DNA from 3 places in the Arthrobacter sp. Y3221048 genome. Region 3 is predicted to be linked to each of the others. Evidence: predicted binding sites of a transcription regulator. Region 3 holds the regulator's gene; each other region holds the start of a gene.

Region 1 (10,572 bases), on a different contig from region 3:
AACGGGCAGGGACAGGACTTTCGCCGGCGCCCAGCGGACAGGGCGGACCCTCCCGTGTCGACTGCCAGGCACTCCTCTTTTGACTGCTGGCGTCGTCCCAGCGCAGGCGGTACGCTCTACCTGCCGCACGGCAGGCAAGCGCACCGTAGGCCCGCTCTCTTTACGGTTGCCGCTGGCCGGCCGCAGGTAGCCGGAGCGGGAAGTGGTCAGTCATGGGAGGAAGATTCCGGCGGTCCGGTGAGCGCATGCGACCGTTCGCGAGTGGCTTGGCGGCCACCCTGTGTTTTGGCATCGCCGGGCTGGTCTGGTCCATGCCCTCGCGTCGTTCGCGCCGGTTGCGGAGAGCCGCATCTTGTACCGTTTGCGCTGCCCACCAGCGGGTGCGCGATATCGCCCTCTTTGTGGTGGCGGCGCTCCTGGTCGCGGGAGCTGGAGCCCGCTTCCAGGAGGCGCTCTCCCCGCCAATCGTTTGCCACAGCCATATCACTGCCGACGGACAGATCAAGCCCGAGCCGCGTCTGCAGATTTCACCACCGACCCCGTGGCGCATCACCCGCAATTTCCTGGTCGCCCCTATCAGCGGCGTCGGGGTCCTGACCGGGCGCAGCCTTGACATGGAAGCGTGCTCAGGACCGTCGCTGTTGGTCATGTTCTGGCCCCCGCCGCGAACCAGCGGTGGCGGAACAATGCTCGGCGACGTGTTCGTTGCATGGATGCCACCGGTAGACCCAGCGGGCGCGCTGAGCGTCAACGGATATGGCATAGCCGATGAAGGCCAGTATGTCCGCTACGGCCCGAACATCTCCCAGACCCGGACCGAGGAGGAGGCCCTCGCCATCCACGAGTCGCGGCATGTTGACCAGTGGGCCGTAGGTAACTTGCTCGCCGGCCCGTTTGCATTTCCGGCGGCGTACATCATCGACGGGGCACTGTTCCCCTCCTCACGCAACCACTTTGAGCGGGCCGCCGGATTGTCCGGCGGGGCGTATCCGCCCGCGCCGGATAACTGGCCGGCGCCGCGCTGGCCTGACACCGCGGCCCTCGTGATCATCGCGCTTCTGATCTTCCGACGTCGGCTCCGTTGGCTCACCCGCATCGCGGTCGGTGGCCGCTTGCACGCCCGTGCCCACGCACCGATGCGCTGTCCCGTCCATACGCGCGGCTGGTCGCGGCCCGTGGGTGCGCCCGCCGGCGAAGGTCCTGCCGCTGGTTAACGCGAGGGGCGCCGCTCCCCCTGTTGTGGGGAACGGCGCCGCCGAAGACTGCGGGACTACCGCTTGTAGTTCGGTGCCTCCACGGTCATCATGATGTCGTGCGGGTGGGACTCCTTCAGTCCCGCCGCCGTGATCCGCACGAACTTGCCCTTGGCCTTCAGTTCGGCGACGCTGCGGGCACCGGTGTAGAACATGGTCTGGCGCAGGCCGCCCACCAGTTGGTGCGCGACGGCGGAGAGCGGGCCGCGGTACGGCACCTGGCCTTCGATGCCCTCGGGGATCAGCTTCTCGTCGTCCGGCACGTCGGCCTGGAAGTAGCGGTCCTTCGAGTAGGAGGTGTTCTTGCCGCGGGTCTGCATGGCTCCCAGCGAGCCCATGCCGCGGTAGGCCTTAAACTGCTTGCCGTTGACGAACACCAGGTCGCCCGGGGACTCTGCGGCGCCCGCCAGCAGCGAACCGAGCATCACGGTGTCCGCGCCGGCGACCAGGGCCTTGCCGATGTCCCCGGAGTGCTGCAGGCCGCCGTCGGCAATCACGGGAATTCCCGCCGGAATGGCAGCCTTGGCAGACTCGTAGATCGCGGTGATCTGCGGGACGCCCACGCCGGCGACCACGCGGGTGGTGCAGATGGAGCCCGGGCCCACGCCCACCTTGATGGCGTCGGCGCCGGCGTCGACCAGTGCCTGCGCGCCCTCCCGGGTGGCGGCCTGGCCGCCGATCACGTCCACATGGGCCGCGGCCGGGTCCTTCTTCAGCCGGGCGATCATGTCCAGCACGCCCTGGCTGTGGCCGTTGGCGGTATCCACCACCAGCACGTCCACGCCGGCCTCGATCATGGTCATGGAGCGCTCGTAGCCGTCGCCGAAGAAGCCGACCGCCGCGCCCACGCGCAGGCGGCCGTCGTCGTCCTTGGTGGCCAGCGGGTACTGCTCCGCCTTGTCGAAGTCCTTGACGGTGATCAAACCCTGCAGCATGCCGGCGTCGTCCACCAGCGGGAGTTTCTCGATCCGGTTCTTGCCCAGCAGTTCAATGACTTCCGGGCGGCTGATGCCCACCTTGCCCGTGATCAGCGGCATGGAGGTCATCACCTCATGCACCTTGGTGGTGGGATAGTCGGCGCGGGGCACGAAACGGGTGTCGCGGTTGGTGCAGATACCCACGAGCTTGCCCTCGGAGTCCACCACGGGCAGTCCGGACACGCGGTAGTTGTAGCAAAGCTCGTCCAGCTCGGCCAGCGTGGCATCCGGGGCGATGGTCACCGGGTTGGTGATCATGCCGGACTCGCTGCGCTTGACCCGGTCCACGTGCTCGGCCTGGTCCTGGATGGACAGGTTGCGGTGGATGACGCCCAGGCCGCCCTGGCGCGCCATGGCGATCGCCATCCGCGATTCGGTGACGGTATCCATGGCGGCGGAGAGGAGCGGAGTCTGGACCGTGATGCGGCGGGTCAGCCGGGAGCTGGTGTCGGCCTCGGACGGAATCACATCCGTCGGGCCGGGCAGCAGGAGCACGTCGTCGTAGGTCAGACCCTCGAAAGCGAACGGATTGAATTCTTCGGACACTGCAGGGCCTTTCGAACGATACCGGTGGCGGCCGCCAGTCACCGACAGCGAGAATCGGTTTCCGGGGTTGGTTACATCCTAAAACGATTCCGCCCCGCCCACTATTTCCCGCGGCCACCGATGTGGCGGAGCTAACGCCGCGCCCGCCACCGGGGAGCCCCACGACGACGGAGGGGACCCTGCGCGGGCAGGATCCCCTCCGGACGGGCGAGGCCCGACCAGCAGCTGGCGGCGTGCGCTAGTGCTGGTGGTTGTGCTCGTCCTCTTCGGCCGGCTTCTCGACGACCAGGGTCTCGGTGGTCAGCACCAGTGCCGCGATCGAGGCTGCGTTGCGCAACGCCGAACGGGTCACCTTCACGGGGTCGATGATGCCGGCGGCGACGAGGTCCTCGTATTCGCCGGTGGCGGCGTTGAAGCCGTTATTGACCTCCAGGGCGCCCACCTTGGAGACCACGACCATGCCCTCGTGGCCGGCGTTTTCGGCGATCCAGCGCAGCGGCTGGGCCAGCGCGCGGCGGACCAGTCCGACGGCGGTGGCTGCGTCGCCCTCGAGCGCCAGCACGTTCGGGTCGGTGTCCAGAGCCTGGGCTGCGTGCACCAGGGCGGTGCCGCCACCGGCCACGATGCCTTCTTCCAGGGCAGCGCGGGTGGAGGACACGGCGTCCTCGATCCGGTGCTTCTTCTCCTTCATTTCGACCTCGGTGGCAGCGCCGACCTTGATCACGCCGATGCCGCCGGACAGCTTGGCCAGGCGCTCCTGGAGCTTCTCGCGGTCCCAATCGGAATCGGTGCGCAGCACCTCTGCCTGCAACTGGGCCACCCGGTCGGCCACGTCGGCCTCGGAACCGGCGCCGTCCACAATGGTGGTGTTGTCCTTGGTGACGGTGATGCGGCGTGCCGTACCCAGCACCTCGAGGCCCACCTGGTCCAGCTTCAGGCCGAGGTCCGCGGACACGACCTGGGCGCCGGTGAGCACCGCGATGTCCTGCAGCATGGCCTTGCGGCGGTCGCCGAAGCCCGGTGCCTTCACGGCGGCAACGTTGAGGGTGCCGCGGATCTTGTTGACCACCAGGGTGGAGAGGGCTTCGCCGTCGATATCTTCGGCGATGATGAACAGCGGCTTGTTGGCCTGCAGCACCTTTTCCAGCAGCGGCAGGAACTCCTGCACCGTGGAGATCTTGCCCTGGGAGATCAGGATCAGCGCGTCCTCGAGGACTGCCTCCTGGCGCTCCTGGTCGGTGACGAAGTACTGCGACAGCAGGCCCTTGTCGAACTGCATGCCCTCGGTGAGCACCAGCTCGGTCTCCATGCTGGAGCCCTCTTCGATGGTGATGACGCCGTCCTTGCCCACCTTGTCGAACGCTTCGGCCAGCAGCTTGCCGACCTCGGGGCTCTGGGCGGAGATGGTGGCGACCTCGGCGACCTTGCCTTCGACCTCGCGGGCATTCTCCAGCAGGCGGGCGGCCACGGCCTCGACCGCTACCTCGATGCCGTGCTTGAGTGCGCCGGGGGCGGCGCCGGCGGCCACGTTACGGAGGCCTTCCTTCACCAGGGCCTGGGCCAGGACGGTAGCGGTGGTGGTGCCGTCACCGGCAACATCGTTGGTCTTGGTGGCGACTTCCTTGGCCAACTGCGCGCCGAGGTTCTCGTACGGATCGTCGAGTTCCACCTCGCGGGCGATGGTCACGCCGTCGTTGGTGATGGTGGGGGCGCCCCACTTCTTGTCCAGGACCACGTTGCGGCCACGCGGACCGAGGGTGACCCGGACGGTATTGGCGAGCTTGTCGACGCCGGCTTCCAGCGCCCTGCGGGCAGCGTCGTTGAACTCCAACTGCTTTGCCATGAATTTGTTCCTTTCACGCAAAATGCCCCGGCTGCGCTGCTATAGGAGGCAGCCGGGGCATTTCGGTTGTCCGTGATTCCGGCTGCGGGCGTCGACTGCGCGCGCCCGAGCCGCCGGACTCAGCTGATGGGCCTTACTTGGTGACGATGGCCAGCACGTCGCGGGCGGAGAGCACCAGGTACTCTTCCCCGCCGACCTTGACCTCGGTTCCGCCGTACTTCGAGTAGATGACGACGTCACCCTCGGCTACGTCAACGGGAACCCGGTTGCCATTGTCATCGACGCGGCCGGGGCCGATCGCGACAACTTTGCCTTCCTGCGGCTTTTCCTTGGCGGTGTCCGGAATGACCAGGCCGGAGGCCGTGGTCTGCTCTGCTTCGAGCGGCTGGACAACAATACGATCCTCAAGAGGCTTAATGGAGACCGACACTCGGCTCTCTCCTTTTCATGCGCTACGAATAGGTTGGCCAAGGAGATGTCTGCCGTCGTCGCGGTGCCGGCAGGCGGTTCCTTGTATTAGCACCCACACGGGGCGAGTGCTAACTGCGACTCTATGAGAAGGATTAGCACTCGGTCAAGGCGAGTGCCAACGGCGGGCGCCGGCCGACTTCCGCGGCCACCCCTGTGTGACGTAAATCGACACCGTCGACCGGCGGCCAAGTTGCGTAAGGCTAACCTAACCCGGTAGCTTCAAGCTGCGCGCAAATAGCAAACGTTTATGTTGCCTAATGCCGAACCCCGCCCGGGCCGGCGTTGACGAACGATGGAGAGTCAGTGAAAAAGCCCCTGAAGTCCGGCCTGGTGGCCATGACCGCAGCCGTTTCCATGCTCGCCCTGAGCGCCTGCGGCCAGCAGACCGATGCCGCAGCAGGTACCGGTGCCGAGACGATCAGCGTAGAGCACGCCTCCGGTACCACCGACGTGCCGGTGAACCCGGAGACCGTCTACACCTTCGATCTCGGGGTATTGGACAGCCTCACCGCCCTGGGCGTCGAGGTCGACGGCGTCCCGGAAGCAGCAGTGTTCCCCGAGTCACTGGCACAGTACGCCGGGGACGACTACACCAAGATCGGCTCCATGAAGGAACCCGACTTCGAGGCGATCAGCGAAGGCGCACCCGATCTGATCATCATCTCGGGCCGCACCGCCGAGGCCTACGGGGAACTGAGCAAAATCGCCCCGACCATCGACCTGAGCGTTGACACCGCCGCTCCGATCGAGAGCTTCAAGGAAGTCTCCGCGACCCTGGGCGAGATCTTCGGCAAGGAAGCCGAAGTCGAAGAAAAGCTGGCAGCCATCGACACGAAGATCGAGGACACCAAGGCCGCAGCCGCCGACGCCGGCACCGGCCTGGTGCTGATGACGAGTGGCGGCGAGATGACGGCCTACGGGGCAGGATCCCGGTTCGGCATCGTGCACGATGTCCTGGGCGTGCAGACCGCCGCTGACGTAAAGTCCGAGGGCCCGCACGGCGAGGCCATCTCGCATGAATTCGTCGCCGAGGCCAACCCGGACCACCTGTTCGTGATCGACCGCGACGCGGCCGTCGGCGAATCCGGGGAGGCCGCTGCGGCCGTCCTGGACAACGAACTGGTCAACGGCACCAGCGCCGCCAAGAACGACAGCATCACCTATCTGGATTCAGCGTCCTGGTACCTGGTGGGCTACGGCCTGAATAATACGGACGCCATGATCAGTGCCGTCCAGGCAGCCATCACGAAGTAGCACCCGTACGGCCGCCGGCGACCCGCCGGCGGCCTGCGCGGTGGCCCGATCCATGGCTTCCTCCACGATTTCCAGTCCGGCCCCGGCGGTTACAGCCGCGGCGGGACGCTCCCGCGCCCGCGGATCCGGTTCCCAGCTCGCCTGGGCGGGCACCGCCGTCGTCATCCTGGCCATTGCCAGCATGTTTGTGGGCGTCAGCGATGTGTCACTGCCCGCCTTGCTGGCCGGGGACCAGACGGCCTGGGACATCTTCTGGATCAGCCGGCTGCCGCGCACCCTGTCTGTCATCCTGGCCGGCGCGGCGCTGGGCATTGCCGGGCTGATCATGCAGCTGATGGCGCGGAACAAATTCGTGGAGCCCTCCACCGTGGGCACCGTGGAGTCGGCCTCGCTGGGCATCCTGGTGGTCACGGTGGCCGTCCCCGGCGCCACCCTGCTGGCCAAGATGTCCGTGGCGACCGTGTTCGCGGCCGCCGGGACCGGCCTGTTCCTGCTGGTGCTGCGCCGGATCCCGCTGCGCAACACGCTCATTGTCCCGCTGGTGGGCATCATGCTGGGCGGCGTCATCGCCGCGGTGACCACGTTCTTTGCCTACCGCTACGACCTGCTCCAGACGCTGAACAGCTGGATGATCGGCGACTTCTCCGGCGTGCTGCGCGGCCGCTACGAACTCCTCTGGATTGTCGCGGTGCTCGCGGTGATCGGCTACCTGTGCGCGGACCGGTTCACGATGGCCGGCATGGGCCAGGAATTCTCCACCAATCTGGGCCTGCACTACGGCCGGGTCCTGACGCTGGGGCTGGTCATCGTCTCGCTGATCAGCGCCGTGGTGGTAGTCAACATCGGCGCCATTCCGTTCCTGGGACTCGTGGTGCCCAACCTGGTGTCGCTGGCGTTCGGCGACAGCGCCCGCCGCGCAGTTCCCTGGGTGGCAGTCTTCGGCGCCGGCTTCGTGCTGCTGTGCGACATCATCGGCCGCACCATCCGCTACCCCTACGAGATCCCGGTGGGCGTCATCGTCTCCGCCGTGGGCAGCGCCATCTTCCTGTACCTGCTGCTGAGGACCCGCAAGAATGGCTGATTCGGTACTTCCCGCCGCGCTGACGCAGCACAAGCGCCGCACCCTCACCACGGTCCGGCCGCGGACCTGGATCATCCTGCTGGGCCTCCTGGCGGCCGTCCTCGTGGCCGTGTTCATGGCCATCGACCTGCGCGGCAACCTCGGCTACGTCCTGCCCCGGCGGGCCATCAAGGTCGGTTCGATGCTGCTGGTGGCGTACGCCGTGGGCGTGTCCACCGTGTTGTTCCAGACGGTGACCGCCAACCGGATCCTGACCCCGTCGATCATGGGCTTCGATGCCCTCTACATGCTGATCCAGACCGGACTGACCTTCGCCATCGGCGGGCAGGCGCTGCTGAGCCTGGGCGCGCCGGTGCGCTTCGTGATCGAAGTGATGCTGATGGTGGGCTTTTCCTTTTTGCTCTACCGCTGGCTGTTCACCGGCGGCGGCAAGAGCCTGCACCTGATGCTGCTGGTGGGCATCGTGTTCGGGACAATGTTCCGCGGCATTTCCTCGCTGCTGCAGCGGCTGATCGACCCGAGCGAATTCATCATCCTGCAGGACCTGTTCTTCGCCAGCTTCAACAACGTGGACGGCGTGCTGCTGGCCGCATCCGCGGTGGCCGTTGCCGCGGCCAGCGTCCCGGTTTGGCGGATGCGCCGGCAACTGGACGTGCTGGCGTTGGGCCGGGACACGGCGCTGAACCTGGGCGTGGACCACCGGCGGGCCGTCACCACCGTACTGATGCTGTGCGCCATCCTGGTGGCCGTTTCCACCGCGCTGGTCGGCCCGATCACGTTCTTCGGCCTGCTGGTGGCCAGCCTTGCCTACCTGCTGTGCTCGCACTTCCGGCACGTGTACGTGCTGCCCATCGCCGTGTTGTTGGGCGCCATCGCCCTGGTCGGCGGCCAGCTGGTCCTCGAGCAGGTGTTCAGCTTCGATACCGCGCTGAGCATCGTCATTGAATTCGCGGGCGGCCTCCTGTTCATCGCCCTGCTGCTGAAAGGCTCCATCAAATGATCCACGTCTCCGGAGTCTCCAAGACCTACGGCACGCAGACCGTGGTGGACGACGTCAGCTGCTACATCAAGGACGGCGGCATCACCTCGATCATCGGCCCCAACGGCGCCGGCAAGTCCACGCTGCTGTCCATGGTCTCCCGGCTGCTGCCCATGGACGCCGGGGCGGTGACCATCGACGGGCTCGACGTCGGCAGCACCCCGGGCAAGGAACTGGCCCGCAAGATGGCGATCCTCCGCCAGGACAACCAGCTGACCGTCCGCCTGACCGTGCGGGACCTGGTGGGCTTCGGCCGATTCCCGCACAACAACGGCCGGCCGGGCCCCGCCGACCTCGCCCAGATCGAGCAGGCGCTGGACTACCTGGACCTGACGTCGATGGCGGACAAGTTTGTGGACCAACTCTCCGGCGGCCAGCGGCAGCGGGCCTTCATCGCCATGGTGCTGGCGCAGGACACCGACTATCTGCTGCTGGACGAACCGCTGAACAACCTGGACATGAAGCACTCGGTGGAAATGATGCGGCTGCTGCGCCGGCTGACCGATGAGCTGGGCAAGACCGTTGTGCTGGTTATCCACGACATCAACTTCGCGTCCTGCTACTCGGACTCGATCATCGCCATGCGCTCCGGCCGCCTGGTGCACCAGGGCCCGCCGGCCCGGATCATGCAGCCGGATGTACTGCGCGACGTCTACGACATCGACATCCGCATCGAGGAGATCGAAGGCAACCGGATCGGCGTCTACTTCGCCTGACGCCGGCTGCGGCTCCCAGCCGGCGCGGCTGTCCGCGGGCCGGCAAGGCGTCAGACCACGGAAAAATCGCCCGGCAGCATGGTCCGCCCGGTCAGGGCGAGCAGCACCAGCGCGCCGTCGCCGCGTTCCGAGGCGATCTCCATCGCCAGGCGCCCGGCCTCCAGCTCCACGTTGCGCGGCAGCTCGGCCACCAGGCCGCAGGCCCGGGACAGGTCAAGAGTGTGCACGGCCAGTTCGAAGATCCGGGTGGGCAGGTAGTCGCTGAAGCGCATCCCGCCGGCGGCCGTCTCGATGACCCGGTCTTCGGTCAACGGCAGCGTGTTCTCCAGCTGGGCCAGCAGCCGGTCCACCATGTCCACCGGGTCCGGCCCCAGCTCCCTGCCCGCGGCGATGGCCCGCTCGGTGACGCCGGGATCATTCGCCAGTCCGGTGGCCAGGTAATAATCGGCGGCGGATTCCACCTGGACTGTCCCCGCGGGACGCCCCAAGTACGTCAGCACAGTGGACAGCGCGCGGCTGGTATGTCCGGCGAGCGTCCGGACGCTCCAATCGTCCAGCCCGGGAGCGTTCCACGCGGTCGGCGGCACGTTTGCCAGGACTTCGCGAAAATACCGGCCCGCGGACAGGAACGTTGCCGCCGATTGGATCATGCGCCCATGCTACGGCCGGCGGACGGCAACGACCAGCTTCCCCCATGCGTCGCACGCCGGTTCGGCCGGGAGCCACCGTCGCGCAAGGTTCAGGCGAGGCGCCGGATCTCCGGCTGCCATCCCGGAACCGGTGCACCGACGCCTGCGGCGACGTCGTTCCAGAGGGCCTGCCAGCCCTGGTGGGCACGGTTGCCGGCCTCGATCAGCTCGCCAAGTTCCGCTTCAATCTCGGCTTGGCAAGCGTCGGTATCAATGTCGTACCCGTCAATGGATGTGGACATCATGCACGCCTCCTCACAGTAAGCTTCCTTACCGACTCTACGGAGTCCCAGCATATCCGGCCATGGGGAGAACTACCCATCCCCGCCCCCGAGGCGAAAATCGGCCGGTCCGCCGGCCTGATTCTGCTGCACTAGGCTTGAAACCATGGCACCCGAGACCCACGCCGAGAGCATTGCACCGATCCTCACTCCGGAAGGCTGGGAGCTGCTGAACTCGCTCGGCCCCTATTCCGAGGCGGAGAGCCTGCACATCGGCACGGAGCTGCGCAAGGCCGGCCACTCCCCCGAACTGGTCTCGGCTGCCATGACACAGTCCCGGCTGCGGGCGAAGGCCAAGGCGAAGTTCGGGCCGTTCGCGGAGAAAATGCTTTTCACCCCGGCCGGACTGGAACAGGCCACCCGGCTGAACATCGCCGCCCTGCACGCCCAGCGGTTCCAGGCCGCCGGAGTGGAGCACGTCG
Region 2 (10,572 bases), on a different contig from region 3:
GATACCGGGGAGATGTAGCCAATGCCCAGGCCGATGCCGCCGATCACGCCGTAGCCGAGGTAGACCAGCCAGAGCTGTTCGGTGAAGATGCCCAGCGAGCCGACCAGGAACCCGGAGCTCCAGAACAAGGCGGACGTGAACATCGCCATGCGCGGACCGTTGCGGTCCACCCAGGTGCCCATGACGGCCGCGGAGAGCCCGAGCATCACCATGGCGATGGAGAAGATGATGCCGATCTCGGTCAGGCTCACGTCGAAGTGGGCGACCAGGGCGTTCTTGTACACGCTGGTCGCGTAGGCCTGGCCGATACACAAATGCACGGCCAGCGCCGCCGGCGGAATCAGCCAGCGGTTGAAGCCCGGAGGGGCGATCGTATGCGATCGGTCCAACCAACTCATCGTTGGGCGTCCTTTCAAAAAGTTTGGGGTGCGAGGCAAAACTGCAACTTGTGTTTCAGTTCACATCCTGACCGATGGTTGGGCCAGGCAACCGGATTCGACCGGCGTGTCGTGCAGACCTGCCCTCCGGGCACGGTGAAAGGTACGGTTGAGGAATGGAACAGGTCCTCGCCGTTCGTGGCGTGGAGGGCTACCGCCAGTACCGGGCTCCGGCGCTCGCCGTGACTCCGGCAGGCAGCGCCGTGGTTGCCTATGCAGGCCTGGGCAGGCAGGGCCGGCGGCCCGCCGGGGACCTGCTGCTGCGCCGCAGTTTCGACGGCGGAGCCACGTGGGAACCGCAGCAGGTGGCGTGGGCGGACACCTCCGGGCACGCGGCCGGCGAACCGGGACTGTTCTCCGACGCCGCAACCGGGCGGATTTTCCTGGCCTTTGTCGCCGGGGCCGGCGGCGGTGACGCAGGCCCGGAGCCCGCGGCCAAGGGACGCCGCTTCGAACTCCTTTCTTCCGACGACGACGGCGGCACGTGGCAGCATCGGTCGGTCGCCCCGCGGCGGGCTTCGGACACGATCACAGCGCTGGCAGGTGCCGGCCCCGGCACGGGCCTGCATGCCGGCCGGTTTGCCGGGCGGTTGCTGGTGCAGTTCGCGGTGATGGGGGAGGGTGCGCGGGCGAGGGCGGCCTCCTGCTACAGCGACGACCACGGGGACACATGGACCATGGGAGAGCCGCTGCCGGCACGGGCCTCCGGCCCGGTGGCCGCGGAGGACGGCGGTAGTGCCGCCGTCTGCCTGACCGACGGCCGGGTGCTGCTGCATACCTGGGCTGCGCCCCGGCGGTGGGCGGCGGTCTCGGACGACGGCGGGCACAGCTATGGGCCGCTGCAGCCGGTCGACGAACTGCCGGATCCCGGGAGCAGTGGCACCCTGGTCCGATTCGACGGGCTGCCGGCCCTGGGCGGGCTGGCCGCACCGGCGAGCAACCGCTGGCTGCTGGCCGCCAACTGCCAGGACCCGCTGCTGCACCGCAATGTTGTGCTAAGCCTGTCGCGGGACAACGGTCACTCCTGGCCGCACAAGCTCACGGTTCACGGGAGCGGTGCCACCGGGCCGGCCGCCGTGCGGCTGCCGGACGGCCGCATCGGAGTGCTGTACCAGCGGCACGGCGGCCGCGAGATCGTCTATGCCACGGCAGATCCGGGGCTGCTGCTGGCGGCGTGGCCGCGCGGGGCAGTCACGTCCCGGGCCGACGGCGGCGCGGGAGGGCCGAGGCCCGTGACCGGACCGCTGCCGGTGCCGGGGGACTACCCGCTGCGCTTCGACATGGTGCTGCACGCGGTCCGCAGCACGCCCGAGGGCCAGCCGGGGCCGGGCTACCGTGCCGGGGACGTGCTCGTCTTTGCCGGACGGGCAAAGATGCTGGGACCGCAGCACCTGAGGGTGCGGTTATCCGGTGGGTTCGACAACTCCGCGGATTTCCCGCCGCAGGACCTGGGTCCCGGCGGGGAAGCCCGCTTCCTCCATCCTGTCCGCACGGTGACCCGCGCGGACGTTGCGGCCGGAGGCTTGACCGTTTCCTTCACCTGCACCGCTGTCCCGGGGGACAGCCCTTCCGGTGGCGCCCCGGTGGCGAGCCTGACGCGGAAGTTCAGCATCGACGTCGTCAGCGGTGAAATCCGCGAGGCGTGACGTGCGCCTCGGCGCCATGCCGGTGACCTGCCAGCGAGGTGTGCAAGGATTTAACCCGGGATCAACGAGCGCCGCCGTGACGGTGGCGGTGACGCAGAACGGAGAGGGATTGCAGGACAAGGACCCAGACCAGGAATCCATGTCACCCACGACTCCGCAGGCGGGGATGCTGCCGATCATCAAGCCGAAGAACATTCCGGCCAACGATGCCGGCAGCGGCTCCGGTGCCGGCCGCGCCGGTTCGGTCGCAGGACCCCAGCCCACCCACCCTCCGGTGCCACGTCCGACGGACCGGCCGGTAGCCAAGCAGGTCAAGCCCGTCCCCAGCGGCACCGCGCCGCTGCCCGCCTCCGCGGCAGCCTCGCGCTCCAACGCGGCAGCCCGCCGGATGCTGCGCAAGCTCGTGCAGGGCGAGGCGCCGCCCACTGCGCCGATGAGCATCGTCGAGAGGCTGGCCGGCAGCCCCTACGCGAACCCGATGATCCAGACGGGCGGGGTCGATGCCTCCGCCCGCATCACCCTGGATTTTGCCCTGGACGTGGCGGAAACCATGTTCCGCTACGGGGCCGGCGCGCTGGAGGTGGAAACCAGCATCATCGCCGTCACCGCGGCCTTCGGGCTCAGCGACATCGACGTGGACATCACCAACCAGTCCGTGGTGATCAACTACGCCAAACCGGACACGATTCCCATCACCGTGATGCGGGTGGTGCGGTCCTGGACCAACAACTACGCCGGCCTGTCCCTAGTGCACGAACTGGTCACCGACATCGTCAACGGCGGGGTGGGCCGCAGCGAAGCCAAGGAACGGCTGCAGGAGATTACCTCGCGTCCCAAGCCCTTCGCCCGGTGGATGGCCATCGCGGCCGGCGGCGTGTTCTCCGGCTTCATCATTGCCTTCCTCGGCGGCAGCATCTTCGCGGCCCTCGTGGGCGGCATCTCCACCGTGCTGATGGGTTTGGTGGGACGGAAGCTGAGCAAATGGCGGATGCCGGACTTCTTCATCACCGGCATCGGCGCCTGCCTGGCCACCGTCATGGCGCTGCTGTTCTGGGCGCTGCACGTGCCGATGAGTCCGTCGCTGGTGATCGCCGGCGGCATCCTGTTCCTCCTGCCGACCGGTCGGCTGGTCTCCGCCACCCAGGACGCCATCAACGGCTTCCCGGTCACCGCGTCGGGGCGTTATCTCTCGGCCTTCTTTACCTTCGCCGCGATTGCCGCCGGGGTCGCCGTGGGGCTGGTAGGCGGCTCGATGCTCGGCGTCAGCCTGCCCGAAGTCTTTGTGGATGGCCAAGGCCAGTACCCCTACGTGGTCCGGGCGCTGCTGCTCGTCGTGGCAACCATTGCTCTCTGCATGACCGAGCAGACCAAGCTGAACATGCTGCTGCCCACGGCCGCCGTCGGGCTGGTCGGGCTGTTGATCTACGACCTCGTGGTGTGGGCGGGGATCGGGGACCGGATCGGACCGGCCGTCGGAGCCGTGGTGATCGGGTTCCTCGGGCGCATTGTGGGCCTGCGGATGGGCTCGCCGCAGCTGGTGGTGGCGGTCCCGGCGGTGCTGTTCCTGCTGCCCGGCCTGTCCGTGTTCCGGTCCATCTTCGAGCTGACCGTCAACACCGAGGCGCCTTTCAACGGCATCCTGGGGCTGTTCAGTGCGCTGACGGTGATTTTGGCGATCGCCGGCGGTACTGTGCTCGGCGACAACCTGGCCCGGCCGTTCACCAAGGGGCTGGGCTCGAACGAAAACCGGCGGGCCCGGCGCCGTTAAGGACGCCGGAACCGCCGGGTGCGGGATGGGCCTGGCGATCGGTTGGCGCCTGGTCGGATCAGGCCGGGTAATTCTCCGGGAAGATCTGGCCCGCCGCCGTACGCTTCTCCGCTTGGAAGGCGTCTTCGGCCCGGCCGTAGGCCCAATAGCCCGATATCGAGACCTGGTCCCGGGACAACCCGTGGTCCTTGAACAGGACATCGCGCAGGGACTTCACCTCGCCGCGCTCGCCGTGGACGAATGCATCCACCCGGCCGTCGGGCCAGTTCAGGCCGGCTATGGCGTCGCGCAGCAGGGTTGCGGTCCCGGGCGTTTGGCCGCGCCGGAACAGCCAATGGATCTCCAGGTTGGCCGGAGCGTCCAGTTCCTGCACGTCCGCCTCGGAATCCACTTCCAGGAAAGCATGGCCGCGGGCGTCCGGGGCCAGTGCCTCCATGGCGGCAGCAACTGCCGGCAGTGCCGCATCGTCGCCGGCCAATAGGTACCAGTCGGCGTCGGGATCGGGCCGGTACGCGCCACCGGGTCCGTTGAACATCATCCAGTCGCCGGGCTTGGCCTGCGCGGCCCAGGGCCCGGCGAGGCCTTCGTCGCCGTGGACCACAAAGTCGACCACCACTTCGCGGGTGTCGCGGTCCAAACGGCGCACGGTGTAGGTGCGGGTGACCGGCAGCTTGTCGGCCGGAAGCGTTTCCTTCAGCTCCGCGACGTTGACCGGAAGCTCCACGTCCAGCGCGGGGTCCAGGAAGAAGATCTTGATGTACTGATCCGTGGCGTCCTTGGCCGCGAACCTTTCGGCGAACGAATCGAACGCCTCGCCGCCCGCGTAGACCCGGACCATGTGCTGTGAAATCCACTCGGTGCGCGTCACCTGGAGGTTGGTCTGCACCTTCGGCGGCCGAGCGCTCCGTCCCGCACGGGCGGGGGCTGCTGCCGGTTGTGTCTGCATCCTGCACTACTCCTGACGAAGGGAAACTGCTACTTAGGACAACCTAATCCACCGGTCAGGTAATCCCAATTTGCGGATGGGGAAGGTCACACGCGCCCAGGAACGCGCGAACCCTCACCGCGAACCGCTTGGCCTCAGCGGTCCGCGCACGGTCCCCGCTGTCCACGTTTGGCCGAAACTGTCCATGTCTTGGAAACCGTTAAGCCCTTGACCTGCGGCGACGCCGGACCCTTGCGCTAAACATGGACAAAAACGTCTTGGCGGCCAGCCGGAAGCCCACGTCGCCCAGCCCCGGCTAGCGCAGTTCCCAGTGCACGGGGTCTGCGCCCTGTGCGGCCAGCAGTTCGTTCACCCGGCTGAACGGCCGCGACCCGAAAAACCCGCGGGACGCCGACAAGGGGCTGGGGTGCACCGTCTCGATCCGCGGCACCTGCTCCAGTACCGGAGCCAGCTGCTGGGCTTCGCGGCCCCAGAGCAGTGCCACCAGCGGGCCGCCGCGCTGGGCCAGCGCCCGGACCGCGAGTTCGGTGATCTGCTCCCACCCCTTGTTGCGGTGCGAGCCGGCCTTGCCGGCCTCCACGGTCAGCGCCCGGTTAAGCAACAGCACGCCCTGGTCGCTCCAGGCGCTCAAATCTCCGTGCTGCGGCGGCCGGATACCCAGATCCATCTGCAGTTCCCGGTAGATGTTGGCCAGGCTGCGCGGCAGCGGACGCACGTGCCGTTCGACGGCGAAGGCCAGTCCGATCGAGTGTCCGGGCGTGGGATAGGGGTCCTGGCCGACGATCAGCACCTTGACCTTGGACAGCGGCCGCTGGAACGCCCGCAACACGTTGGCCGGCGCGGGCAGCAAGGTCTTGCCGGCGGCGCGCTCCCCGTCCAGATAGGAGGCCAGGTCCCAGAGCAGCGGTTCGGCCGGAGCGAGCACCTCGGCCCACTCGGGATGAATAACGGCGGAAAGCTCCTGCGGGGAGGCAAACGGGTACGGGGCGCCAAAGTCCGCGGCAGGCGGGTGGGCTGGCAGCGGAAAGAGGGCACCGTCGTCGTAGTTCACCGTTCTATCTTTGCGGAAACCACCCGCCGGCAGGCAATCGGGGACCGCGGGCACTGCCGGCCAGCGAACAAGCACGCGCCACCGGCACTGCCTCAATCAGGCGCGGCGGGCACTGCCGGTAGCTGGCGCCGGCGGCACCGCGGGCACTCCCGGCAGCGGCCAGCCAGGCAGCGGGCGCTGCCGGCCAGCGGCCGACCCGGACCCGGCAGGCGGGGTGAATGACACGCTTGTGATTCGCACTTATTATGGGAGGCGGTATTGATTGCTGTCAGCAAGTACTAGGAAGCGCAGGTGTGTTGTGGCAGGTTCGGCCGAGGCCAGTGCCTTTTCCCTCGAGGCCGAGGTTGACGACGCCAGCCCCCTGAGCGAACGCGACCAGCGGATGCTGGCCCTGGAGCGGCAGTGGTGGAAGTATGCCGGAGCCAAGGAACAGGCCATCCGCGAACTGTTCGACATGTCCGCCACGCACTACTACCAGATCCTGAATGCGCTGATCGACACCGAGGATGCGCTGGCGCACGATCCGATGCTGGTGAAGAGATTGCGTAGACTACGTACGTCCCGCCAGCGCGCGCGCACTGCTCGCAGGCTGGGCACCGACGCCTAGATCCGGGACGGCCTGGTAGGCCGGTTTCCGTTTCTCCACCACCAAGGATGCACTGTAAGCGATGACCAAGTACCCCCGGGATGAGTTCGACCAGGTCCCTGAAACTTCAGACCGCCACGGTGTGCACCGCGCCCGCATGGCGACGCCGAAGTCCAACGGCCTGGGCCTGATCGTCCTGGCTGCGGTACTTGCACTGGCGGTGGGGGCCTTGTCGTTCTTCGTGCTCCCGCTGCTGGGGAGCGGGGGATCTCCGACCCCGGTGGCCGCGCAGTCCAGCGCCGCAACTGCCTCGGCTTCACCGTCGGCGACGGCACAGCAAACCAAAACCCCGGAACCAAAGGATACAGCCACTCCGAAAGCCACCGAAGAGGCGACCAGCGAGCCCACGGATGAGCCCACCGAGGAAGCAACCGAGGAGCCCACGGAAGAGGCCGCCGCGGTCAACAAGCAGGATCCGGTGATGATCCTCAACGGCACCGGCGTGACCGGATTGGCCGGAACGGTATCGCAGAGGGTGCAGGCGGACGGTTGGTCGATCGCGGTCGTGGACAACTGGGGCGGCGCGCCGCTGGCCGGTTCGGTAATCTTCTACAACCCGGGCCAGGAAGCCAATGCGCGGGCGCTCGGTGAATTGCTGGGCATCAGCGCTTTGCAGGCAAACGGCAACGTCTCGCAGTACGTCACCGTGGCGCTCGGTCCCGGCTACCAATAGACGCAGCCGCCGCCGGCCGGGCCGCCGATAGGCCTGGCGCCGGATTCGCAGTACCCGTAGGAAGCGCCCGCCCGTGCGGAATTCGGTTACGCCTCAATAACTTAAGTGTGCCGCAGCTCACTTTTCCGCCCCTGCTTGGTTTAGGGTAAAACCACTCTGCCGCCGAACCGTCGGCGGCAGGCTGGAACTACTGAGTATGGAGAACGCTATGGCGCTGGGAACCGTCAAATGGTTCAACGCGGAAAAGGGCTACGGCTTTATCACCGTGGACGAAGAAAATTCCGATGTTTTTGTCCACTGGTCCGCTATTCAAATGGATGGTTACCGTTCCCTGGATGAGGGGCAGCGCGTAGAGTTCCAGATCGGCCAGGGCCAGAAGGGTCCGCAGGCCGAAGAGGTCCGGGTCGCGCCGTAGCAGACCCGCAACGACGACGGCGGCGGAGGCCGGGGTGCCCCGCCGCCGGTTCGTCGCGCCGATGGGGCCTACTCCTTCAGCGGGACTCCGCGGGCATCGCGCTTGAACGGTTCCGCCCCGACCAGGATCATGATGCCCTCGACGAAGCCCCAGACGGCGCCGAGGCCAAACGTCAGGAAGGTGACCACAATCTGCACCACGCCGATGGCGACGTGGCCCAGATAGAACCGGTGCACGCCCAGGCCGCCCAGCAGGATGCCCAGCAGGCCGCCGATCAGCCGCGACTTCTGCTCGGGGTAGTAGTAGCCCTGGGGAGCCCCGTAGTACTGCTGCTGGCCGTAGGGCTGTCCCGGCTGCGGGTACTGCTGTCCCGGGGCGCCGTAAGGTTGCTGGCCGAAGGGCTGCTGCCCGGGGGCGGGCTGCTGCTGCCCCGGAACCCCGTAACCGGGCTGCCCGGAAGGCCGCTGGCCGGATGCGCCGTACGGCGGTTGGCCGCCGAGCGGCCTCGTCGGGTTGGGGCCCGGCGCCAGGGGTTCGGTGGGGTTGCTGATGTTCTTTTCGTCCGGTGTTTCAGACATGGTTCTCCGACCTTTGCCCGGTGCCGGGCCGATAGTTCGCTTGCGCTGTCTTACCTGCCAATCTACGCGGGAGCGAGCGGCCGTTTCCATGGGGGTCCACCCTGATTGTTGGCCCGGGGGCGCTCAGGGGTAGCGCGATCCGCGAAGCGGTCCGGCCGGCCGCCCCCCAACAGCTTGCACTCGACACCTGCGAGTGCTAATTATTGAGTTAGCACTCTCGCGGGCTGACTGCTAAGAAAGCCCGTAGGGAGTGAAACCCGCCACCTCGGTGAGGTGAGCGGCGCGGCGTACAGAAACCGCCGTCGTCGTGAGCCGTCCGTCGCGGGCACCGCAGGTGGCCAGCAGCCGTCAAAAGCTGCGTCCAGTGTCTATTGTCCAGAAGGGACGTAAGCCGCTATGGCAAAGATCATTGCATTTGACGAAGAGGCCCGCCGCGGCCTCGAGCGCGGATTGAACATCCTCGCTGACGCCGTGAAGGTGACCCTCGGCCCGCGTGGCCGCAACGTCGTGCTCGAGAAGAAGTGGGGCGCCCCCACGATCACCAACGATGGTGTATCCATCGCCAAGGAGATCGAGCTGGACGACCCGTACGAGAAGATCGGCGCCGAGCTGGTCAAGGAAGTCGCCAAGAAGACGGACGACGTCGCCGGTGACGGTACCACCACCGCGACCGTCCTGGCCCAGGCCCTGGTCAAGGAAGGCCTGCGCAACGTTGCTGCCGGCGCCGACCCGCTGAGCCTGAAGCGCGGCATCGAGAAGGCCGTTGACGCCGTCACCGCCGAGCTCATCGCTTCCGCCAAGGAAATCGAGACCAAGGAACAGATCGCCGCCACCGCGTCCATCTCCGCCGGAGATCCGCAGATCGGCGAGCTGATCGCCGAGGCTCTGGACAAGGTGGGCAAGGAAGGCGTCGTCACGGTCGAGGAGTCCAACACCTTCGGCCTGGAGCTGGAGCTCACCGAAGGCATGCGCTTTGACAAGGGCTACCTGTCCGCGTACTTCGTTACCGACGCCGAGCGCCAGGAGACGGTCCTTGAGGATCCGTACATCCTGATCGTCAACTCCAAGATCTCCAACGTGAAGGACCTGGTTGGCATCCTGGAGAAGGTCATGCAGTCCGGCAAGCCGCTGCTGATCATCGCCGAGGACGTCGAGGCCGAGGCCCTGGCCACCCTGATCGTGAACAAGATGCGCGGCACCTTCAAGTCCGTTGCGGTTAAGGCTCCGGGCTTCGGCGACCGCCGCAAGGCCATGCTGGCCGACATCGCCATCCTGACCGGCGGCCAGGTCATCGCCGAAGAAGTCGGCCTCAAGCTGGAGAACGCCACCCTGGACCTGCTGGGCCAGGCCCGCAAGGTGGTTGTCACCAAGGACGAGACCACCATCGTCGAAGGTGCCGGCGAAGCCGACGCCATCGCCGGCCGCGTCAACCAGATCCGCGCCGAGATCGAGAACTCCGATTCGGACTACGACCGCGAGAAGCTGCAGGAGCGCCTGGCCAAGCTGGCCGGCGGCGTTGCAGTCATCAAGGCCGGTGCCGCAACCGAGGTCGAGCTCAAGGAACGCAAGCACCGCATCGAGGACGCCGTCCGCAACGCGAAGGCTGCCGTTGAGGAAGGCATCGTCGCCGGTGGCGGCGTGGCCTTGATCCAGGCCGGCGCCAAGGCGTTCGCCAACCTCACCCTCGAAGGCGACGAAGCAACCGGCGCCAACATCGTCAAGGTTGCCATCGACGCTCCGCTGAAGCAGATCGCCCTCAACGCCGGCCTGGAGCCGGGCGTCGTGGCCGACAAGGTGCGCGGGCTGGCCGACGGCCACGGCCTGAACGCTGCCACCGGTGTCTACGAGGACCTGCTGGCTGCGGGCGTGAACGATCCGGTCAAGGTCACCCGCTCTGCCCTGCAGAACGCGGCGTCAATCGCCGGCCTGTTCCTGACCACCGAAGCCGTTGTCGCCGACAAGCCGGAGAAGGCCGCTCCGGCCATGCCGGGCGGCGACGAGATGGGCGGCATGGGCGGCTTCTAAGCTTTCCCGCCACCACCTCGGCCCAATAACAGGCCACGGTTTAGCGAGGCGCGGTTCCCGTCACGGGAGCCGCGCCTCGCGGCCTTAACCCCTCGCCTTACCGCCTCTCCGGGCGGAGCCAGGCCCGCCCCTCGTACCGCCAGGCTTCTAGCTCCGCGGAGAGGTTCTGCCTTGCACGCTCCAGCCACTTCTCCCGGGCCGCCGGTGTCCGGTACAGCGGATCCAGCGTCAGCAGACGGCGGACGACGGCGGTGCGCCCGGCGGCGAAGTCGGCGTCGGGCACGTGCGCATAGTCTTTGCGGACGTCCCGGACATAGCTGCGGTACTCCGCCGGTGGTGCGCCGAGGATGGACAGGTCGGCGTCGCACAGCAGGGCGCCGGACTCAT
Region 3 (10,510 bases):
GTCTTGCCGGTGCCCGCCGGGCCGATGCCGAACACCACGGTGTGGTTGTCGATGGCTTCGACGTAGTTCTTCTGGTTCAGGGTTTTCGGCCTGATGTTGCGGCCGCGCGAGGAGAGGATGTTCAGCGTCAGGACCTCGGCCGGCCGCTGCGCCGACTGTTCGCCGAGCATGCGCAGCAGCTGGGCGACCACCTGCGCGGTGATCCTCGTATCCTTCGCTGCCAGGGCGCGGATCTCTTCCACCACATTGAGCGTGAGCTGCACCGCGTCGGCGGGGCCGGAGATGGAAAGCTCGTTGCCGCGTACATGCAGGTCCACATCGCTGAACTCCGACTCGATGACCCGCAGCACCTCGTCGTGGGCACCGAGCGCCCTGACCATGTGTTCCGACGAATCGAAATGGACGGAACGGCTGCTTGATCCCAGCGGATCGACATCCAGGCGTGATTGGGACATAGTCCGGCCGATATGGCCTTTCATCGCTCCTTCGGTGGGCGCTTGCTAGCGGTAAGCCGGAACGGATCCGGTGCTGACGGTACACGTCCATGCTACGGCACGAGCCGCCGCACAGTCCTCTGCGGGGACGAAAAACGCCTTGGTATCGATCCTGCATCAATCGTGCATCAGTCCGGTTGAGCGCTGGTTAAAGCAGCCATCAGCCCCCCCACCGTGTGCCAAGCTAGTGGGGCAGGAAGGGCGGCAGCCGCCCGTTCCCGCCCCACCTCCGCCCAGTCATTCCGCACGCCAGAAGGGATCGAAAGCATCACCAGCAACCAGCTCCGGCAGCCTGCAGGCCCGGTCCCAACACGCCGCTTCGGTGCGTGGTTGGCCCTGGTCACTGCCTCGTCGCTGGTGCTGCTCGGATGTTCGCCGCAGGCCGCCGGCGGTGGCGGCGGCGGACAGACCTCAATGCCCAATCCCACCGACCCCGGTTCGGCCAGCAGCCCCCTGGTCTCCAGCGTGCCGGTCGAGACCCTGCGCTCCTCGGAGCTCTCCCCCATCTATTGGCTGGGCACCAACGCCGAGAACGTGTTCCTGTACCGCGAGTACCGCCAGGCGGAAAACCTGGGTGACCCCATTACGACGGCGGTGGCCGCGCTGACGCGGCTGCAGCCCCTCGATCCGGACTACTTCAATCCGCTCAGCCCCGCGGGCAAGGTGGGCGCTTCCATCACCAACGGTTCGGTCATCACGCTGGACATCTCCTCGGACGCCTTCAGCCGCCGCGTGGACGCCGGCATCGCCGAACGGGCCGTGCAGCAACTGGTCTACACCGCCACGGCCGCGGCGGCGAACGCCGGGCTGAGCACGTCGGACAATCCCCTGGAAGTGGTCATCCTCGTGGACGGGCACCACGGGTATGAAGCCTTTGGCCATGTGCCGCTGGGCGAGCCGATGGTCCGGAACAGCAGCCTGGCGGCCCCGGTGTGGATCATCGATCCGGCCGAAGGTGCCACCTCCGCCGGACGCGTGGAGGTGTTCGGCCGCGGCGTCGCCTTTGAATCGGAGCTGAGCTGGCAGATCTACCGCATTGCCGACTCCGCGGACACGTCCGAAGGCGAACTGGTCAAGGACGGCACGGCCCGCGTTGATGCAGACGCCGGCCAGATCGGCGAGTTCAGGTTCAGCCAGAAGCTGGATCCGGGCACCTACCGGCTGTACGTGTTCCAGAAGGACCAGGGTGGGCGGACCGAAGAACGGCAGAATGTGGACAGCAAGGTCTTCACCGTCACCTAGGCAGTTCTGCCCGCCCGGTCAGCGCCAGCGGCCCAGCAACTCGCTGAGCAAGGTCAAGGCCGCGGGTCCGGCCGTGGAGGAACGCAGGACGTGCGGACCCAGCCGAACGGCCACCGCCCCGGCGTCGAGCATCGCGTCCACTTCGGCCCGGCTCATCCCGCCTTCCGGACCCACAATCATCAGCACGCGCGCCGCGCCGCCGGTACGCCCTTCGGGTGAGGCACCGCCGTCGTCGATTCCGCCGCGCTCCCCGGGGGATGGGCCCGCACGCAACCCTGCGCCGTCCAGGGCGTCGGCCACGCTGCGCTCGGCGTCCTCCTGCAGCAGCAGCGACAGCCGGCTGTCCCGGATCAGGGCACAGAGCCCGGCCCGTTCCACCAGCGGCTCCACCTCCGGAACACGCGCCCGCCGCGACTGCTTGGCGGCCGCCCGGACCGCCAGCTGCCATTTCGCCGCGCCCTTGGCCGCCTTGTCCGCCTTCCAGCGCACGATGCTGCGTTCGGCCTGCCACGGCACCACGGCATCGACGCCCAGTTCGGTGGCTGCCTCGATGGCAAGTTCGTCGCGGTTCCCCTTGGCCAGGGCCTGCACCAGCACCAACTCCGGGTCGGGGCTGGGCTCGTGCAGGACCTGCAGTGCCCGGACGGTGAGCTGTCCGGAGGTGCCGGCGACGGCCTCGCCGACCAGCCGGCGGCCCCGCCCGTCGGCCAGATCGACGGCTTCGCCGGGCTCGATACGCTTGACAGTGACGGCGTGCCGCGCCTCGTCGCCGCCCAGGGTGAAGCTGTCGCCCGGGCCGACTGCGTCGAGCTCGCCGGGAGCGGTGAAGAACAGGTGGCTGGTCACGCCTAAAGGTTACCGAGCCGGTCCCGCAGGCGGGCGAAGACGCCCGTGCCGGAGGACGCCAGCTTGCCCTCGGTGTATTCCTCGCCGCGGGCCCGGGCCAGCCGGCGCAGCAGGTCCTCCTGCTCCGCATCCAGCTTGCTGGGGGTCTCCACATGCACGTGCACCTGCAGGTCGCCGCGACCGTAGCCGCGCAGGTGGGTCACGCCCAGGCCGCGCAGGGTGAGGGTCTCGCCCGCCTGCGTGCCGGGCTTGATGCTGATTTCCTGTTCACCGTCGAAGGTGTCCAGGGTCAGGTCGGTGCCCAGCGCGGCAGCGGTCATCGGCACCGAGAGAGTGACGTGCAGGTCGTCGCCCTCGCGGAGGAAATTCTTGTCCGGATTCACCCGGATTTCCACGTACAGGTCACCCTGCGGGCCGCCCGCCGGGCCGGCTTCGCCCTGGCCCGCCAGCTGGATCCGCGTTCCGGTCCCGACACCCGCCGGGAGCTTGATGGTCAGCGAACGGCGGCTGCGGACGCGGCCCTCGCCGTTGCACTCGTTGCAGGGGTCGGGAATGATCGTGCCGAAGCCCTGGCAGCTGCCGCACGCGGCAGTGGTCATGACCTGGCCCAGGATGGACCGCACCGCACGTTGGACCTGGCCGGAGCCGCCGCAGATGTCGCACGTGCGCGGGCTGGTACCGGGGCGGCAGCAGCTGCCGTCGCAGGTGGGGCAGACGACGGCGGTGTCCACCTCGATCTTCTTGTTGACCCCGAAGACCGCGTCCTTGAGGTCGATCCGCACGTTGATCAGGGCGTCCTGGCCCCGGCGGGTCCGGGAGGCCGGGCCGGCGCCGCCTGCTCCGGCGCCGCCGAAGAAGCTTTCGAAGATGTCCTGGAAGGCGAAGCCGGACCCGGAGAAGCCGCCGCCGAAGCCGTTGTCGGTGCCGTTCTCGTTGCCGGTGGTGTCGTAGATGCGCCGCTTCTGCGGGTCCGACAGCACCTCGTAGGCGTGGCTGACCTGCTTGAACTGTTCGGCTGCCTCCGGGCCGGGGTTCACGTCCGGGTGCAGTTTGCGGGCCAGTTTGCGGTAGGCCTTCTTGATTTCCTCGGTCGAGGCGTCTTGGCTGACACCGAGGGCGTCGTAGTGGTTACTCACCTTAGTAGTACTTCACTTCCTGGGGATCGGTTCACCGGCGACGACGGCCGGTGCGGACACTGCGCGGCGTGTGGCTAGCCGGCGAGGATCCGTGACAAATAACGTGCGACGGCGCGCACTGCGGCCATGGTGGTGGGATAGTCCATCCGGGTGGGGCCGAGGATGCCGACCTTCGCCGTCGCGCCCGGGCCGTACCCGGTGGCCACCACGGAGGTTTCGGCCAGCGAACCGTAGGGGTTTTCACTGCCGATGCTCACCGACATGCCTCGGGCGTCCTGGTGCAGCTCGGAGAGCAACTGCAGCAGCACCACCTGTTCTTCGAGGGCCTCGAGGATGGGGCCGATGCTCAGCTGGAAGTCGACGGTGGAACGGGCCAGGTTGGCCGTGCCGGCCATCAGGATCCGCTCCTCGTTCGTGGCCGCGGCAAGCTGTGCAAGCTGCGACGCCAAGGCCTCGGCCGTGCCCGCGGGCGCGGCCTCCGCCGGCACCGGGAAGGTCTTCAGCAGGCCCGGCACTGCCGCCAGCGGTTTGCCGGACAGCGCGGACAGGAACGCGGCGCGCAGCGTGGCCAGCGCATCCTCGGTGACGTCCGCGGGAAGCGCCGCGACATGCTGTTCCACTTTGCCGTTGTCCGCGATCAGCACCGCCAGGACCCTGCGCGGACCCAGCAAGATGAACTCGATGTGCCGCACCCTGGCGGCACCCAGCTGCGGATACTGGATCACGGCCACCTGATTGGTCAGCTGGGACAGCAAACGCACGGTGCGTTCCATGACATCGTCGAGGTCGTCGGCGCCGTCCAGCAGTTTCTGGATGGCGCGGCGCTCGGGAGCAGAGAGCGGCTTGACGTCCGAAATCCGGTCCACGAACAGGCGGTAGCCCTTGTCCGTGGGAATCCGGCCGGCACTGGTGTGCGGGGCAACGATCAACCCGTCTTCTTCCAGCGCCGCCATGTCGTTGCGGATGGTGGCTGACGACACGCCCAGGCTGTGCCGGTCGACCAGTGCCTTGGAGCCCACCGGCTCGCGCGAGTGCACATAGTCTTCGACAATGGCGCGGAGCACTTCCAGCCTCCGGACCTCGCTCACTGCACTCCTCCTGTCTCCAACTCGTCTGCGGACAGACTGTTAGCACTCAACACGTCCAAGTGCTAAGTCTAATACGTCGCCGCCGTTGTTAGCATTGTCGGGCGGCCGTGCCGTGAGGACGACAACCAGCAGAGGACTTAAAGCTTATGAGCAGCTACGGCTGGGGCCCCCAGGATCTCACCGCCCCCAAGGCCCGGGCACTGCGCGAAATCGGCGCCGAACCGGGCCTGGTGCTGGAGGACGCACAGAGCGGCTGGGTCGGCGCCGTCGTCCGGGTGGAAAAGTCCGGCGGCGTGCATCTGGTTTCGCTGGAAGACCGCCGGGGCAAAGTCCGCTCGTTCCCGCTGGGCTTCGGCTTCCTGTTCGAGGGCGAGCCGGTGAAGGTGGTGCCGGCGGCGCCCGCCGCGAAGGCTCCCGTCCGGCAACGGACGGCATCCGGTTCGGTCAAGGTCGAGGGACAGCGGGCCAGGGTGGCGCGGGCCAGCCGGATCTGGGTCGAAGGCAAGCATGACGCGGAGCTCGTGGAGAAGGTCTGGGGAGACGACCTCCGGGTGGAGGGCATCGTGGTCGAGCCCCTGCACGGCGTCGACGATCTGGCGGCGGCAGTGGCGGACTTCTCCCCCGGGCCGCAGCGCAGGCTCGGCATCCTGGTGGACCACCTGGTCCCCAATTCCAAGGAGTGGCGGATTGCCGAGGCCGCCATGGCCGTGCCCGCAGCCTCGGGCAACGTACTGATTGTGGGCCACCCCTATGTCGATGTCTGGCAGGCGATCAAACCCTCCGTGATCGGACGGACCCAGTGGCCGGTGGTGCCGCGCGGCACCGATTGGAAGACCGGCATCCTCGCCGGCCTCGGCTGGCCGCACCGGACCCAGATCGACATCGCCGACGGCTGGAAGAGGCTGCTGGGCAGTGTCAACACCTATGCCGACCTGGAGCCCAGCCTCCTGGGCCGGGTGGAAGAAGTCATCGATTTCCTGACGGTTTGAGCCGGTTCCGACCGGCGCCGGCGCCCGCGGAATGCACCGGACGGCGGGGTGGAACGGCTAGGCTAGGAACAGAAGTGAGCCATCAGCAGATTTTCCGAAGGTAGGTCCAGTGTCCGATAACTCTGCTCGTAAGCAGCAGCCGGAGCGCAAGTCCGCTCCGCGCCAGCAGTACCAGAGCGCGTCGGCGTCCGCTTTGCCCCTGACCCCTTCGGAGGACCGGCAATGGGCCACCATGGCGCACTTCGGCGGCATCCTGGGCTGCTTCCCGTCGCTGGCGATCTACCTGATCTTCAAGGACCGTGGACCGTTTACCGCCCAGGAGTCCAAGGAAGCCCTGAACTTCACCGTTCCGCCCACGGTGGTGGCCATCATTGCGAACCTGCTGATCGTCATCCCGGCGGTCAGCGGACTCTTTGCCGTCATCGCGGCCGCCATCTGGGTCTTCCTGACGGTCAATTCCGTCATTGCCGGCGTCAAGTGCAACCGCGGCGTTCCGTACCGGTACGCCTACAACCTGCGCCTGTTCCGGTAGCGCCTGTTCCGGTAGCGCTGCTGATCCGGTAGCGCAGCCGCCCTCCTAGCCTGCCTGCCGGGAGAACCGCTGCCGGGCGGTGTTCATCCCCGCCGCGATCGGCACGTGGGCGGTCGCCGCCGCCAGACCGAAGCGCGGCATGTCGCTGTAGATAGACTCCCGGCCCCCCCGGCACCGTCTCGTAGGTTTCGTGCCAGACGCCGACGTCCCCGCTGCCGGCCGATTCCCGCATGAATCGACGCCAGGGTTCCAGGTGCGGCGCCGAGCGGTCGGACGCGAACCGCTGCAAGTGTTCCGGGCTCTTCCAGTAGCTGACCAGGATCGTGGTGCGCCCGAACCATTGGTGGAAGCCGAGCAGCCCGGCCTCCGGTGATGCCGCCAGGTGTGCCAGCATCCCCGGCATCGCCGACGCGGTGCGTGCCACCTTACCGATCTTCCACCAGCGGTTGGCGCGCATCCCGATAAGGAAGACCGTGACCCGTTCGCTGCCCGGATCGGCTGTGAACCGTCCTGTGTGTACGTGTTCCGACATGAGCCGATTCCTTTCGTAACAGTGTTACAGAACAGTGTTATGGAATACTGGGGTTATGGCAAGACCCATAGTCCACGATGATTCGCTGCGTCGCAGGCTCCTCGACACCGCCGCGGCCCTGATAGCCCGCGACGGCGCGGCCGCGGTGTCGCTCCGGGCGATCGCGGCGGCGGCCGGGACGTCGACGACGGCGGTGTACTCGCTCTTCGGCGGGAAGGCGGAATTGCTGACCGCCATTCTCGACGACGGCTTTGCCTCCTTTGCGGCCGCCCAGCAGCGGGCCGCTCCCGATGGACTGGAAGCGCTGGGCCGGGCCTATCGGGCGTGGGCCTTGGAGCATCCGGTCCTGTACGGCCTCATGTTCGGCGGTTCATTGGCCAGCCAGGTGCCGTGCCGGCCGACGCCCGGCGCGGCGGAACCGGCGATCGCGCCGCTGTTCGCCGCCGTTGCCGCCGCCCTTCCCGGGGCTTCGGACGACGACGTCGCGTCCATGGTTGGCGTGGTGTGGGGCCAGGTCCACGGGCTCGTCTCGCTGGAGCTGGCGGGCGCGCCGGCGGCGGGGTGGAGCTGGGACTCAGCCTACGAGGCGGCCCTCCACCGGGTGGGCCGGTCGCTGGAGGCCGGCGCGGTCAGTCCTCGAGCAACCGCCGCACCACGGCGTCGGCCAGCAGCCGGCCCTTGAGGGTGAGCCGGATGGTGCCGGCGAACGCCGCGGCAGGGTCCACCAGGGCATCGGCGATCAGTCCGGCCACGGCCTTCCGGCCGTTCGGCCCCAGGTCCCGGGTGTGCAGCCCGTCGACGATGCGGGTCTGCAGCATCACGTGTTCCAGCTGACGGGTGCCGGTGTCCAGCGTTTCCCGGCCGGCTGCCGGCGAGACCCCCGTGGCCAGGCGCTGGGCGTACGCCGCGGGGTGCTTCACGTTCCACCAGCGGACGCCACCCATGTGCGAATGAGCGCCGGGGCCGGCTCCCCACCAGTCGTCCCCGCGCCAGTAGGCCAGGTTGTGCCGGCAGCGGTCCCCGGGAGTGCGGGCCCAGTTGCTGACCTCGTACCATCCGAAGCCTGCGGCGCCGAGGCGCGCGTCGGCGATCTCATACTTCGCGGCGTGGTCGTCGTCGTCGATGCCGGGTACTTCGCCGCGGCGGATCTGGGCGGCAAGTTTGGTGCCTTCCTCGACGATCAGGGCGTACGCGGAGATATGGTCCGGCGTGCAGCTGATCGCGGAGTCGAGGCTGGCTTCCCAGTCCGCGATGGATTCGCCGGGCGTGCCGTAGATCAGGTCAAGGCTGACGTTCAGCCCGGCGTCGCGTGCCCACTGCACCGCCTGCGGCACCCGTTCCGGGTCGTGCGTGCGGTCGAGCACCTTCAGCACATGCGGCACGGCCGACTGCATGCCGAAGGACACCCGGGTGAAACCGGCGTCGGCCAGGATCTGCAGCGACTGCGGCGTGACCGAGTCCGGGTTGGCTTCGGTGGTGACTTCGGCGCCCGATTCCAAACCCCACAGGCCCGTCGCCTGGCCGAGCATGGACGCCAGGTCCGCCGCCGGCAACAGGGTGGGCGTGCCGCCCCCAAAGAACACAGTGGACAGCGGCCGTTCCGGCACGCCGGAACCGCGCAGTACCCGCGCGGCCAGCTCCAGCTCCGCGTTCACCGTGCCCGAGTACTCATCCTGCGACGCCCCCGAACCCAGTTCCTTGGCGGTATAGGTGTTGAAATCGCAGTAGCCGCAGCGCACCCGGCAGAACGGAATGTGCACATACAGGCAGAACGCGCGGTCTTCCGCACCTTCCGCCGCCTGGGCGGGCAGCAGGCCGTCGGCCGGCGCCGGGTCCCCCACGGGCAGGACGCTAGGCACTGAGGCGGGCCTCCGCCGTCGTTGTTGTTACATGCACAGCCGAACTACTTCTTTGCCTTGTCCTTGGAGTCATCCGACGACAGCGCGGCGATGAAGGCCTCCTGTGGGACTTCCACGCGGCCGACCATCTTCATCCGCTTCTTGCCTTCCTTCTGCTTCTCCAGCAGCTTGCGCTTGCGGGAGATGTCGCCGCCGTAGCACTTGGCGAGCACGTCCTTGCGGATGGCGCGGATGTTTTCGCGCGCGATGATGCGGGATCCGATGGCGGCCTGGATGGGCACCTCGAACTGCTGGCGCGGGATGAGTTCGCGCAGCTTGGAGGTCATCATCACGCCGTAGCTGTAGGCTTTCTCGCGGTGCGTGATGGCGCTGAACGCGTCCACCTGTTCGCCCTGCAGCAGGATGTCCACCTTGACCAGATCGGCCACCTGTTCGCCGTCGGCCTTCCAGTCCAGCGAGGCATAGCCGCGGGTGCGCGACTTGAGGTTGTCGAAGAAGTCGAAGACGATTTCCGCCAGCGGCAGCCGGTAACGCAGCTCCACGCGGTCCTCGGAGAGGTAGTCCATCCCCTTCATTTCACCGCGGCGGCCTTGGCAGAGCTCCATAATGGTGCCGACGAACTCGTTGGGCGCGAGGATGGTGGCGGAGACCATCGGCTCGCGGACCTCGGAAACCTTCCCGTCCGGATATTCGCTCGGGTTGGTGACCGTCAGGATCTTCTTGTCCTCCAGCGTGACCTCGTAGACCACGTTGGGGGCCGTGGAGATCAGGTCCAGGTTGAACTCGGCCTCAAGCCGTTCCCGGGTGATTTCCAGGTGCAGCAGCCCGAGGAAGCCGACCCGGAAGCCGAAGCCGAGGGCCGCTGAGGTCTCCGGCTCGTAGATCAGCGCCGCGTCGTTGAGCTTGAGCTTGTCCAGCGCGTCGCGCAGTACCGGGTAGTCCGTGCCGTCTATCGGGTAGAGCCCGGAAAAGACCATGGGCTTGGGGTCTGCGTAGCCGCCGAGGGACTCCGCTGCCGGCTTGAGCAGGTTGGTGACGGTGTCGCCGACCTTGGACTGGCGGACGTCCTTCACGCCGGTGATCAGGTAGCCGACCTCCCCGACGCCCAGGCCGTTGGACGGGGTGGGTTCGGGCGAGCTGACCCCGATCTCGAGCAGCTCGTGGCTGGCCCGGGTGGACATCATCTGGATGCGTTCGCGCGGCGAGAGCTTTCCGTCGACCACCCGGACATACGTGACCACACCGCGGTAGGTGTCGTAGACCGAGTCGAAGATCATCGCACGGGCCGGTGCGTCCGCGTCGCCCGTGGGGGCCGGCAGGTCGCGCACGATCTTGTCCAGCAGCGCTTCGACGCCCACGCCGGTCTTGCCGGAGACCTTCAGCACGTCTTCGGGGTCGCCGCCGATCAGGTTCGCCAGCTCGGCCGCGTACTTTTCCGGCTGCGCGGCCGGCAGGTCGATCTTGTTCAGGACCGGGATGATGGTGAGGTCGTTCTCCATCGCCAGGTAGAGGTTGGCCAGCGTCTGGGCCTCGATGCCCTGGGCCGCGTCCACCAGCAGGACCGCGCCTTCGCAGGCTGCCAGTGACCGGGAAACTTCATAGGTGAAGTCCACGTGGCCCGGGGTGTCGATCATGTTCAGGGCGTAACTGACGTCGTCAAGCTCCCATGGCATGCGCACGGCCTGGGACTTAATGGTGATGCCGCGTTCCCGCTCGATGTCCATCCGGTCCAGGTACTGGGCCTTCATGTCGCGCGGCTGGACCACGCCGGTGAGCTGGAGCATCCGGTCGG

What was found. Region 3 encodes HrcA, which represses chaperone genes, less so after heat shock. Its sites were predicted from a motif close to TTNGCACTCGNNNNNNNCGAGTGCNAA; they were not measured.
Region 1: the regulator HrcA is predicted to act here: its motif matches at 5,183-5,209, upstream of groES (co-chaperone GroES).
Region 2: the regulator HrcA is predicted to act here: its motif matches at 8,369-8,395, upstream of groL (chaperonin GroEL).

Annotation. Positions count from the first base shown of each region.
Region 1 is NZ_JBNHHX010000002.1:638,668-649,239, reverse strand. It holds gene AC5RVS_RS07765 (hypothetical protein) at 246-1,214, shown strand; gene guaB (IMP dehydrogenase) at 1,271-2,776, opposite strand; gene groL (chaperonin GroEL) at 3,015-4,619, opposite strand; gene groES (co-chaperone GroES) at 4,753-5,049, opposite strand; gene AC5RVS_RS07745 (siderophore ABC transporter substrate-binding protein) at 5,394-6,344, shown strand; gene AC5RVS_RS07740 (ABC transporter permease) at 6,397-7,425, shown strand; gene AC5RVS_RS07735 (iron chelate uptake ABC transporter family permease subunit) at 7,418-8,425, shown strand; gene AC5RVS_RS07730 (iron ABC transporter ATP-binding protein) at 8,422-9,180, shown strand; gene AC5RVS_RS07725 (maleylpyruvate isomerase family mycothiol-dependent enzyme) at 9,231-9,830, opposite strand; gene AC5RVS_RS07720 (hypothetical protein) at 9,920-10,114, opposite strand; gene AC5RVS_RS07715 (THUMP-like domain-containing protein) at 10,257-10,572, shown strand, end outside.
Region 2 is NZ_JBNHHX010000003.1:766,592-777,163, reverse strand. It holds gene AC5RVS_RS12460 (OFA family MFS transporter) at 1-398, opposite strand, end outside; gene AC5RVS_RS12455 (sialidase family protein) at 554-2,083, shown strand; gene AC5RVS_RS12450 (threonine/serine exporter family protein) at 2,223-3,851, shown strand; gene AC5RVS_RS12445 (siderophore-interacting protein) at 3,910-4,797, opposite strand; gene AC5RVS_RS12440 (uracil-DNA glycosylase) at 5,093-5,848, opposite strand; gene AC5RVS_RS12435 (DUF3263 domain-containing protein) at 6,147-6,455, shown strand; gene AC5RVS_RS12430 (LytR C-terminal domain-containing protein) at 6,517-7,167, shown strand; gene AC5RVS_RS12425 (cold-shock protein) at 7,376-7,582, shown strand; gene AC5RVS_RS12420 (TM2 domain-containing protein) at 7,651-8,160, opposite strand; gene groL (chaperonin GroEL) at 8,557-10,185, shown strand; gene AC5RVS_RS12410 (DUF4031 domain-containing protein) at 10,283-10,572, opposite strand, start outside.
Region 3 is NZ_JBNHHX010000006.1:118,483-128,992, reverse strand. It holds gene AC5RVS_RS16465 (PhoH family protein) at 1-455, opposite strand, end outside; gene AC5RVS_RS16460 (GerMN domain-containing protein) at 825-1,736, shown strand; gene AC5RVS_RS16455 (16S rRNA (uracil(1498)-N(3))-methyltransferase) at 1,755-2,582, opposite strand; gene dnaJ (molecular chaperone DnaJ) at 2,585-3,718, opposite strand; gene hrcA (heat-inducible transcriptional repressor HrcA) at 3,793-4,806, opposite strand; gene AC5RVS_RS16440 (DUF3097 family protein) at 4,953-5,795, shown strand; gene AC5RVS_RS16435 (DUF4870 domain-containing protein) at 5,905-6,327, shown strand; partial or broken gene AC5RVS_RS16430 (monooxygenase family protein) at 6,563-6,784, opposite strand; gene AC5RVS_RS16425 (TetR-like C-terminal domain-containing protein) at 6,915-7,541, shown strand; gene hemW (radical SAM family heme chaperone HemW) at 7,489-8,718, opposite strand; gene lepA (translation elongation factor 4) at 8,763-10,510, opposite strand, start outside.